3 regions of the Lactobacillus porci genome follow, and region 1 is predicted to be linked to each of the others. Evidence: predicted binding sites of a transcription regulator. Region 1 holds the regulator's gene; each other region holds the start of a gene.

Region 1 (3,277 bases):
TGACAAGTCTTTCTTGGCCTTTTCAGCGGCATCCTTCAAGCGTTGCATTGCCATCTTGTCCTTTGACAGGTCAACGCCGTTTTCTTCCTTGAAGCCAGCTACCAGCCAGTCGATGATCTTGTTGTCAAAGTCGTCACCACCCAGGTGGGTGTCACCGTTGGTTGACAGAACTTGGAAGACGCCATCGCCCAATTGCAGGACGGAAACGTCGAAGGTACCACCGCCGAGGTCGTAGACCAAGACCTTTTCGTCGTCTTCATCCTTGTCCAGACCGTAAGCCAAAGCTGAAGCAGTTGGTTCGTTGATGATCCGCTGCACGTTGAGGCCAGCAATCTTGCCGGCGTCCTTGGTTGCTTGCCGCTGAGCGTCGTTGAAGTAGGCTGGAACGGTAATAACCGCGTCAGTAACCGGCTCACCCAAGTAGTCTTCTGAGAACTTCTTGATGTATTGCAGGATCATAGCGGAGATTTCTTGTGGGGTGTAGGCCTTGTCGCCGACCTTCACCTTGTAGTCAGCTTCACCCATGTGCCGCTTGATGGAAACGATCGTGTTCGGGTTGGTGATCGCTTGCCGCTTGGCAACTTCACCGACTTGAATCTCGCCATCCTTGAAGGCAACTACTGAAGGGGTAGTTCTAGCCCCTTCCGGGTTGGTGATAATCTTTGGTTCTTTGCCTTCCAAAACTGCAACTGCTGAGTTGGTCGTACCCAAGTCAATCCCAATAACTTTTGACATGTTTTGCTCTCCTTGTTAGATTGAAAAATTTCGAATAAATTGTTTGATTGCTTGATTGCTGTCTTACTGAGCCACGACAACCATGGCTGGCCGCAGGGTCCGGTCCTTGTAGACGTAGCCCTTCTGCAGAACCTGCACGACGTGGTCTTTTTGATCATCATTCTCAGCTGGCACGCTTTGTACCGCCTGATGCAATGTCGGATCAAACTTCTCGCCTTCAGCCTTGATTTCTTCAATGCCGTTGTCCTTCAAGGCTCTGACCAGACCTTCCAGGGTCATTTCAATCCCCTTCTTGAGCTGGCCGGAAACTTCATCATCGGCTTTGACTGCCAAGGCTCTTTCCAAGTTGTCCACGCTTGGTAGGATATCCTTGCCCAGGCGCTGGGACTCGTACTTGACCAGGTTGGCTCTTTCCTTGCTGTAGCGGCGCTGGGCATTCTGCTGCTCGGCCTCGCTTCTCAGGTACTTGTCTTCCAGCTCCTTGTTCTTGGCGGTCAGCTCTGCAAGCTGCTTTTGCAAGTCAGCCAGCTCGTCCTTCTTTGGATCTTGCTTGGCCGCTGGCTTGGTCTTCTCTGCCTTGGCGGCATGTTTCTTGTCTTGCTTTGTTTGCTTGTCTGCTTGAGTCAAGTCTTTCTCGCTTGGAAATTCTTCCTTACTCACGACAAACCTCCTTATTTAAATCTGCCATAGTAGTCCAGCAATTTTCTTGCCAATTCCTGCCTGAAGAATTCCATCAGGCCAATCATTTCTGAATATGGCATATTGCGGGGACCCAGTAGTGCGATCGTCCCATGGCCGTACTTGCCTACGCTGTATTCAGCGGTAACCAGGCTGAAATTGCGGAGCAGGTCGCTGGGCAATTCAGTCCCGAGGCGGACGTGGACTGGATAGCGCTTGGAATCCCCGTTCTCGTCCTCATCCCCAATGTCGATTAGTTCGCCGACCAGACTGTCGGTGTTGATCAGCTGGTATAGGGACTTGATGTCGTCAATATCGCTCTTGTCGGTGTTGTTCAACAGGTTCAGCTGGCCATCGACGTAAAGCTGCTCACTGGCAGCTTCCTTGATCACTGATTCCAAAAGCTCCAGGAATTCTGGCGCGTTCTTGCCCACGATGTTGCTGCTGGACAAGGCTTGGAAAGTTTCTTTATTGATCTCGCCCAAGCTCTTGCCAACCAGCTGGTCGTTGATCAGCCGCACCGCCCGCTCGATCTCATCGCCTGAGATGTGGCGCGGCAAGGTGTAGAGCTGGTTCTTGACCCCGCCGTCAGAGGTGACCAAGATGGCCATCACCTGCCGGGGCGCCAGGGGCACGATCCGAAAGCCCGTGATCCTGACCCCTCTGGCCTCTGGCCCTTCCGCGAAGGCCGTGTAGTCGGTCAGATCAGACAGGATCTTGGCTGCTTCCTTGACGATCTCGTCAACTTGGTTGAACGGCTGGTCAAACTGGGAGCCGATCTGGGTATAGACGGCTTCCGGCAGCCGGAGGGGCTGAACCAGGTTGTCCAAGTAGTATCGATAGCCTTCTGTTGAAGGAATCCGGCCGCTGGAAGAGTGGGTCTTCTCGATCAGCCCCGCCTCTTCCAAGACCGCCATTTCATTGCGGATAGTCGCACTGGATACTTTGATCGGCAATTGATTCATGACCGTCTTTGACCCCACAGGCTCGTGGGTCTTGGTAAAGTCCTGAATGATTGTCTTTAGTATAAGTTCTTGACGTTCGGTCAACATAATTATCGCCCTCACATTTAGCACTCACATCTTCCAGGTGCTAACATGGTATAGATTAACAAGAAATTAGCAGTTAGTCAAGCTGAATGCTAATTTTTTTCGAAGAAAAAAGAGCCAAGCAATATTGGCTCTTTTTATCTTATTTTGCATAGCATTCCTATTCGACCGTTTGGTCAAAATAAGCTTCCGCGTTAATGCGATCCTGCTTAAGCTGAGCGACCAGGCCGTCAAGGCTGGCAAATTTCAGCTCATTCCTGAGATACTTGTACCAGGCAATCGTGATGGTCTCCCCGTAGATATCCTGGTCAAAGTCAAAAAGATTGGACTCAATGTAGATCTGCTTTTCATCGTTGAACATGACATTGTAGCCCACGCTGGTCATTGACTCATACCACCGGTCCTTGACCCGAGTCATAGTCGCGTACACGCCAATCTTTGGCAGCACCTTGGGCCAGTCCATGGACAGATTAGCCGTTGGATAGCCCAGCTTGTGGCCATTGCGGAAGCCATGAACGACTTTGCCGCTGGTCGTGTACGGGTGGCCTAAAAGCTCCGTGGCCAAAGTCAGGTCACCCTTTTTGATGGCCTCCCTGATCTCGGTTGAGCCGATCTTCTGTCCTTCAAAAATCTGCTTGGGCAAGACCTTGATCGCAAAGCGGCCCTTGGCAAACTTTGGCAGATTGGTCATATTGGCCACGTCTTTTGATCCATAGGTATAGTCAAAGCCGGCGACGACCGTGTCTGCCTGCAGCTTCATGATGATCCGGTCCACAAAATCCTGCGGGGCCAGCTGGCTGAATTGCTTGGTAAAC
Region 2 (3,277 bases), on a different contig from region 1:
GTCCAATTGGTAGAGCTCAGTGTCCAGGTAGCCGGTCTTGCGGTCCATTTGCCGCAGAACGTCGTTGCCGAACCAAACGGCTTCCCCGTCCTTGAGCTGGGCAATGGCTGCCTGGCCCAGGAATTCCATTGGCACGTTCAAGAAGAGGATTGGGGAGCCCCCGTCCACGTTTTCTTGAGAGCTCAAGTGGTAGAGGGTGTTATATTCATGGTCTGGCGCGTTGGTCAAGACTACGTAGTCGTCCAAGTCGACATCGAAGTACTTGTTGAAGAATTCAACTGGGGTCAGGTTCTTCTCCAGGTGGTAGTTCTTGTCGTCGTCCTTGTATTCCAGGTCAAAGGTCTTTGGCGGCTCGCCAACAGCGATTGCCGTCATACGGTAGACTTCGTTCAGGAATTGCTTGCGGGCCTTTTCCAAGCCTTCCTTGTCGCCAGCTTGTGCCAAGCGCCGCAGGGACAAGGCATCCTTTCTTTCCTTGTCAGCCAGGGCAGTCGCGAAGCCACTAGTGGCATTGGTGTTGAAGCTTTCTGGCATCGCGTAGCTTGGCACGACCCCGTACTTCTTGACCAGGGAGACTGCCATGGCCCATTGGCCACCGTCGCCTCCGGCAAAGTCCAGGTAGGCGCGGACTTCCCGGTCATCAAGCGGCTTGTCGGCAGTTTCGATGATCTTTTCGTAGAAGTTGTTGGCCCGTTCGATCTTGTCCCAGAAGAAGTTGTAAGCTTGGGACAAGGTGAAGTTCTTGGCCTTGTGCTTGGCACCAAAGTCGTGCCGCAAGACGTTCAAGGTTGAGAACAGCCAGCAGCGACCGGACTGCTTCTGGTTGGTAACGTTGTCCGTGTCCAGCTCAGTGGAGAAGACGCGGGTCAAGCGACCGGCAACGCGCTCGTTGTATGATGCCTCCAAAACGCCGCTGCGGCCAGCAGCGCGGGCGATGACTTGATTCTTTGGATCAGCGTTGAAGTCGCGGCTGAATTCCGCGATTTCTTGCAGAGTTAATTCATGACTCATATTGTTTTATTCTCCTTTTAATGATGATACTGCTATCTTACCTTGAAATAGGTGATAACACAAATTTTGATCTTAATTAAGCTTCCCGCAGCGAAAACACCAACAGAGGAACATAAAAAGGCAGCAGCTGTTCGGCTGCTGCCTTGTGGTTGATAAAGTGCTTAGCACTCGGTTATTCAATCGTAATTGTGCTGTCGTCTGCTTCAGGGGCAATTTTTGGCAATACCACGGTCAAGACCCCGTCGGTCAATTTGGCATTGATCCCGCTCTTGTCAACGTTTGGCAAGGCAAAGCTTCTGGAGACTGAGCCTTCGCTGCGTTCTTGGCGGACCAAGTTCTTCTTCTTGTCACTGTCGTCCTTGAAAGTGCTGCGGTTGCCTGAGATGGTCAAAACGCCGTCGCTGTATGCCAGGTGGATGTCATCTTTGCTCATGCCTGGAACATCGATCTTGACGGTGTATTCCTTGTCATCTTCAGCGACGTCGGCTTGTAAAATGTTTCTGAATGCGTGGGTGTCCAGAAAGTCTCTTGAGTTGTCAAGCCAGCCACCCATGTGATCGAATAAGTCATTGTAACGGTTCATTAAGTCATTAGCCATAATATAAAACTCCCTTCAACAAAATATTCGTTGATCAAAACAGAAAGCTGACAGGGAAAGACGAGCAACAACGATTGCTTATGTTTCCGCTTCCTCTTTCTCTGTTCAAATTATATTGTAGTTCCTTTTTCCAAAAAATAAAGGGTTAGCACTCGACTTTTTTGAGTGCTAACAAAAGAATTTATAAAATTAAGCAAAATCCTGAAAAAAGCGGCTAAACGGGCTATACTAGACCATGAAAAATTAAGAAAGGCAAGTACGACATGGTTTACTTTCAGAAGATGACGCCAGAAGGCTACAAGCAGATTGAAGACGAGATCGCCGCGCTTAAGGCTGACCGGCCCCGCCGGGTTCAGAACCTCAAGGAGGCCCGGGCGCTGGGCGACTTGTCAGAGAATACGGAATATTCAACCGCCAAGCGGGAGCTGCGCCACCTGGACAGCCGGGTGCGCTACCTTAACAAGCAGCTTAAGTACGCGGAAGTGATCCAGACCAAGAAGGACGGAAAGGTCAACCTGGGCAAGACGGTCACCATCCGCTATGAAGAGGACGGGGAAGAGGAAAGCTACAAAATCGTCGGCCGGATGGAAGAAGCCGTCCTGGACGGGAAGCTGCCCTTTGATTGTCCGATGGGCCGGGCTTTGATGCATCACAAGGCCGGCGACACCGTAACCGTGGAAGCGCCAATTGGCAACTACAAGATCACGATCATTGACGTGGATGAGTAATGGGAAAAAGTTAAATTAACGGAAAAAGGGTCCAAGCAGCTGCTTGAACCCTTTTTGTGGATAACTTATTGAATATCAGGCTATTTAGATGATTGCCGCTTGCCGGCGGGAGTAAAGCTGAGGTGAACCACCAGCCCCAGGCCAGCGGCATAGCGGGCCATGGTCTTCAAGCTGGGCAGCGAGGTCCCCTTTTCGATCTTGGCCAATTGGGGCTGGCTCATGCCGATCCGGTCGGCCAGCTCCTTTTGCGTGATGCCGCGGCGCAGCCGCTCGGCGTGCAGGTAGGTGAGGCTGTCAAGAATGGACATTTCTGTCTCAGTGACAGAGTCAATAGTTGCTTTATAGTCTTTTAAGGTAGCCATAATTATCTGCCTCCCCAAGGCTTATTATACTGCTTTTGCTATTAAAAAAGCCAATCAAAACCCCGCGGGGCACCAAAAAAGAGCAGCTCCTGCTTGGAGCTGCTCTAAGAAATTGAATTTCATTTGATTATAAAGTCCATGGGTCTTGCAGAACGATCGTCTGTTCACGGTCAGGACCAACTGAAACAGTTACGACTGGAACGCCAGTCAATTCGCTGATGCGCTTGACGAACTTTTGGGCGTTTTCTGGAAGGTCTTCCCAGCTCTTGGCGCCGGTAATGTCTTCTTCCCAGGCAGGCAGTTCTTCGTAGACTGGCTTGCATGCTTCAACTTCCTTCAAGTTGGCTGGGTAGTAGTCGATTTCCTTGCCGTTTAAGTCGTAGGCCACGCAGATCTTGATCTTGTCGAAGCCGCTGAAGACATCGAGCAGGTTCAAGCTCAAAGCATTGATGCCGGCAACGCGCTTGGCGTGACGCAGGGCAACTGAGTCAAACCAGCCAACCCGGCGTGGACGGCCAGTAACCGTGCCGTATTCGTGGGCGATGTCACGGATCTTGTCACCGGTAGCGTTGGTCAGT
Region 3 (3,277 bases), on a different contig from region 1:
TCCTTGCCGGATGGTCTGGCGCTCTTGAAGCTGATCCGGACCTTGCCGGAATGCTTAGGCGGGTCAATCAGGTCCATCTTCTCCAGGGCCTTGCGGCGGCTTTGGGCCTGCTTGGTCGTGGAGGCTCTGACGATGTTCTTTTGGATGAACTCTTCCTGGCGCTTGATTTCCTCCTGCTGCTTCTCAAAGGCAGCTTCCTGCTGCTGGTCGCGCAGCTCGCGCTGGGCCAGGTATTGGCTGTAGTTGCCCTTGAAAATGGTCAAAGCCCCGTGGTTCAGCTCAAAGATCTGCGTGGCCAGGTGGTCCAGGAAGTACTGGTCGTGGGAGACCGTGACGATGGCGCCAGGGTAGTTCTTCAAGAAGGCTTCCAGCCAGTCCAGGGTGTCCAGGTCCAGGTAGTTGGTCGGTTCGTCCAAAAGCAGCAAAGGCGGCTTCTTAAGCAGGAGCTTGACGAAGCTCAAGCGGGTCTTCTCCCCGCCAGACAGGCTGGCAATCTGCTTTTGCCAAGCAGCCTGCGGAAAGTTGAAGCCGTTGAGCATGGACTTCATTTCGGCCTGGTAGGTATAGCCGCCGGCCTGTTCAAAACTGAACTGGGCCTGGTCAAGCTTCTTGAGCAGGTCCTGGTCTTCTGGATGGTCAGCGACCGCGTACTGCAGCTGCTCCAGCTGCTTGCCTTGGTCAATCAGGGGCTGGAAGACCGTAATCATTTCATCCCAGATGGACTTTGACTCGTCAAAGTCGTGCTCCTGGGCAATATAGCCCAGCTCAATCCCCTTGTTGACCGTAAATTCGCCGTGGGTCGCTTCCTGCTTGCCGGTCATGATTTTCAACAGGGTGGTCTTGCCGACCCCGTTGGGGCCAACCAGGCCGATCCGGGCGTTGTTTTCAATTGTAAAGTTTACGTTGCTGAATAATGGAGTCGCGCCAAAGCGCTGCTCCAAGTCATGTCCTTGTGCAATTATCATATCTTTTTTCACCTTGTCACATTCTATCATACAGTAGGATTATAAAGGAAAAAGATTGAATTTTATTTTGTGAAAAAGGTCCTATTTTTTGTGTAAAAGCAAATATTGTGAAATTGCATCTTGTCAACTGACGGGAAAAACTATTATTATAATAAGTGATTGATTAGAGATTCACATTCACAAGACAAATGAAATGGGAGGCTTTTTATGAGCAAAATTAAGATTCCCAAGGCTACGGCAAAACGCTTGCCGCTCTACTACCGCTACTTGCTGCTCTTAAATGATGAAGGCAAAGACAAGGTTTCCTCAACTGAACTGGCGGAAGCAGTGCAGGTAGACAGCGCCTCCATCCGGCGCGACTTTTCCTACTTTGGGGCCTTGGGCAAGCGGGGCTATGGCTATGACGTCAAGAACCTGCTGAGCTTTTTCAAGAAGATTCTGAACCAGGACACCTTGACCAACGTGGCCCTGGTCGGGGTCGGCAACCTGGGCCATGCCCTGTTGAACTACAACTTCAAGCGCAGCAACAATATCAGAATTTCCTGCGCCTTCGACATCAACCCCGAGATTACCGGCAAGATCATGCAGGGCGTGCCGGTCTACTCCATGGAGGAAATGAAGAAGCAAATTGCTGACCAGCAGATCCGCATCGCGATCCTGACCGTTCCCCAGTCCACGGCCCAAAAGACGGCGGATGAAATGATTGAAGCCGGCATCAAGGGGATCATGAACTTTACCCCGATCCGTTTGTCTGCGCCAAGCGGCGTGCGGATCCAGAACGTGGACCTGGCTACGGAGCTGCAGACTTTGATCTACTTCCTTGATTCCGACCAGCTGGCCGAAAAACAGGCTGAAAATGAGCAAAATAAATAGACAAATGGCACTTTTTAGCACTCGAAGCTAAAAAGTGCTATTTTTTTCTTGCATTCTTTGCAAAAAGGGCTTATTATCATACTTGTAAGTTAGCACTTGGAAAACACGAGTGCTAAACACTTTGATTAAGACTATTATTTCAGGAGGGACAAACGTGTTACAACCAATTGGAGATCGCGTGATCGTTGAAGTTAAGAAAGAAGAAGAACAAACCGTTGGTGGCATCGTACTTGCTTCCAACGCTAAGGAAAAGCCAACCCAAGGCAAGGTTGTTGCCGTAGGTGCTGGCGCTTATGCTGAAAACGGCAGCAAGCTTCCTATGACCGTCCAAGAGGGCGATGAAGTCGTATACGACAAGTATTCTGGCACCAAGGTTAAGTATGAAGGCCAAGAATACTTGGTATTGCACGAAAAAGACATTTTGGCAATCGTTAAATAATTTAAGGAGTGCAGATAAAAGATGGCAAAAGACATTAAGTTTTCAGAAGACGCAAGACGTTCACTTTTAAACGGGGTTGACAAGCTGGCCAACACGGTTAAGACCACTTTGGGGCCTAAGGGCAGAAACGTAGTTTTGGAACAAAGCTATGGCAATCCAACCATCACCAATGACGGCGTAACCATCGCCAAGGCCATTGAATTGAAAGACCACTACGAAAATATGGGGGCCAAGCTGGTTGCGGAAGCTGCTTCAAAGACCAACGACATCGCCGGTGACGGTACGACGACGGCTACGGTTTTGACCCAAGCAATCGTTCAAGAAGGCATGAAGAACGTCGTTGCCGGGGCTAACCCAGTTGGCATCCGCCGCGGGATTGAAAAGGCCACCAAGGCTGCCGTAGACGAATTGCACAAGAACAGCCACGAAGTTTCCAGCCGGGACCAAATTGCCCAAGTTGCTTCTATTTCAAGTGCTTCAAGCGAAGTCGGCAACCTGATCGCTGACGCCATGGAAAAGGTCGGCAACGACGGCGTCATCACCATCGAAGACTCCCGCGGGATTGAAACTGAATTGAGCGTCGTTGAAGGGATGCAATTCGACCGCGGCTACCTGTCACAATACATGGTAACTGACAACGACAAGATGGAAGCCGACTTGGAAAATCCATACATCTTGATCACTGACAAGAAGATCTCCAATGTCCAAGACATTCTGCCATTGCTGCAAGGCATCGTTCAACAAGGCCGTGCCCTCTTGATCATTGCTGACGACGTAACTGGCGAAGCTTTGCCAACCTTGGTCTTGAACAAGATCCGCGGGACCTTCAACGTCGTTGCCGTTAAGGCTCCTGGCTTTGGTGACCGCCGCAAGGAACAACTGGCTGACATCGCTGCCTTGACTGGCGGTACGGTCATCTCAGACGACCTTGGCCTGGAACTCAAGGACACCAAGCTTGAACAATTGGGTCAAGCCCGCCGCGTAACGGTTACCAAGGACT

What was found. The regulator HrcA, encoded in region 1, represses chaperone genes, less so after heat shock. The targets are predictions, from matches to a motif close to TTAGCACTCNNNNNNNNNGAGTGCTAA.
Region 2: the regulator HrcA is predicted to act here: its motif matches at 1,755-1,781, upstream of FYJ62_RS07035 (Hsp20/alpha crystallin family protein).
Region 3: the regulator HrcA is predicted to act here: its motif matches at 1,928-1,954, upstream of groES (co-chaperone GroES).

The regions. Positions count from the first base shown of each region.
Region 1 is NZ_VUMX01000003.1:16,784-20,060, forward strand. Features, by position in the region: gene dnaK (molecular chaperone DnaK) at 1-735, opposite strand, end outside; gene grpE (nucleotide exchange factor GrpE) at 799-1,395, opposite strand; gene hrcA (heat-inducible transcriptional repressor HrcA) at 1,407-2,465, opposite strand; gene ribF (riboflavin biosynthesis protein RibF) at 2,623-3,277, opposite strand, start outside.
Region 2 is NZ_VUMX01000018.1:9,483-12,759, reverse strand. Features, by position in the region: gene FYJ62_RS07040 (C1 family peptidase) at 1-1,011, opposite strand, end outside; gene FYJ62_RS07035 (Hsp20/alpha crystallin family protein) at 1,184-1,609, opposite strand; gene greA (transcription elongation factor GreA) at 1,873-2,337, shown strand; gene FYJ62_RS07025 (helix-turn-helix domain-containing protein) at 2,418-2,699, opposite strand; gene FYJ62_RS07020 (adenylosuccinate synthase) at 2,827-3,277, opposite strand, start outside.
Region 3 is NZ_VUMX01000009.1:32,316-35,592, reverse strand. Features, by position in the region: gene FYJ62_RS04565 (ABC-F family ATP-binding cassette domain-containing protein) at 1-965, opposite strand, end outside; gene FYJ62_RS04560 (redox-sensing transcriptional repressor Rex) at 1,173-1,838, shown strand; gene groES (co-chaperone GroES) at 1,993-2,277, shown strand; gene groL (chaperonin GroEL) at 2,299-3,277, shown strand, end outside.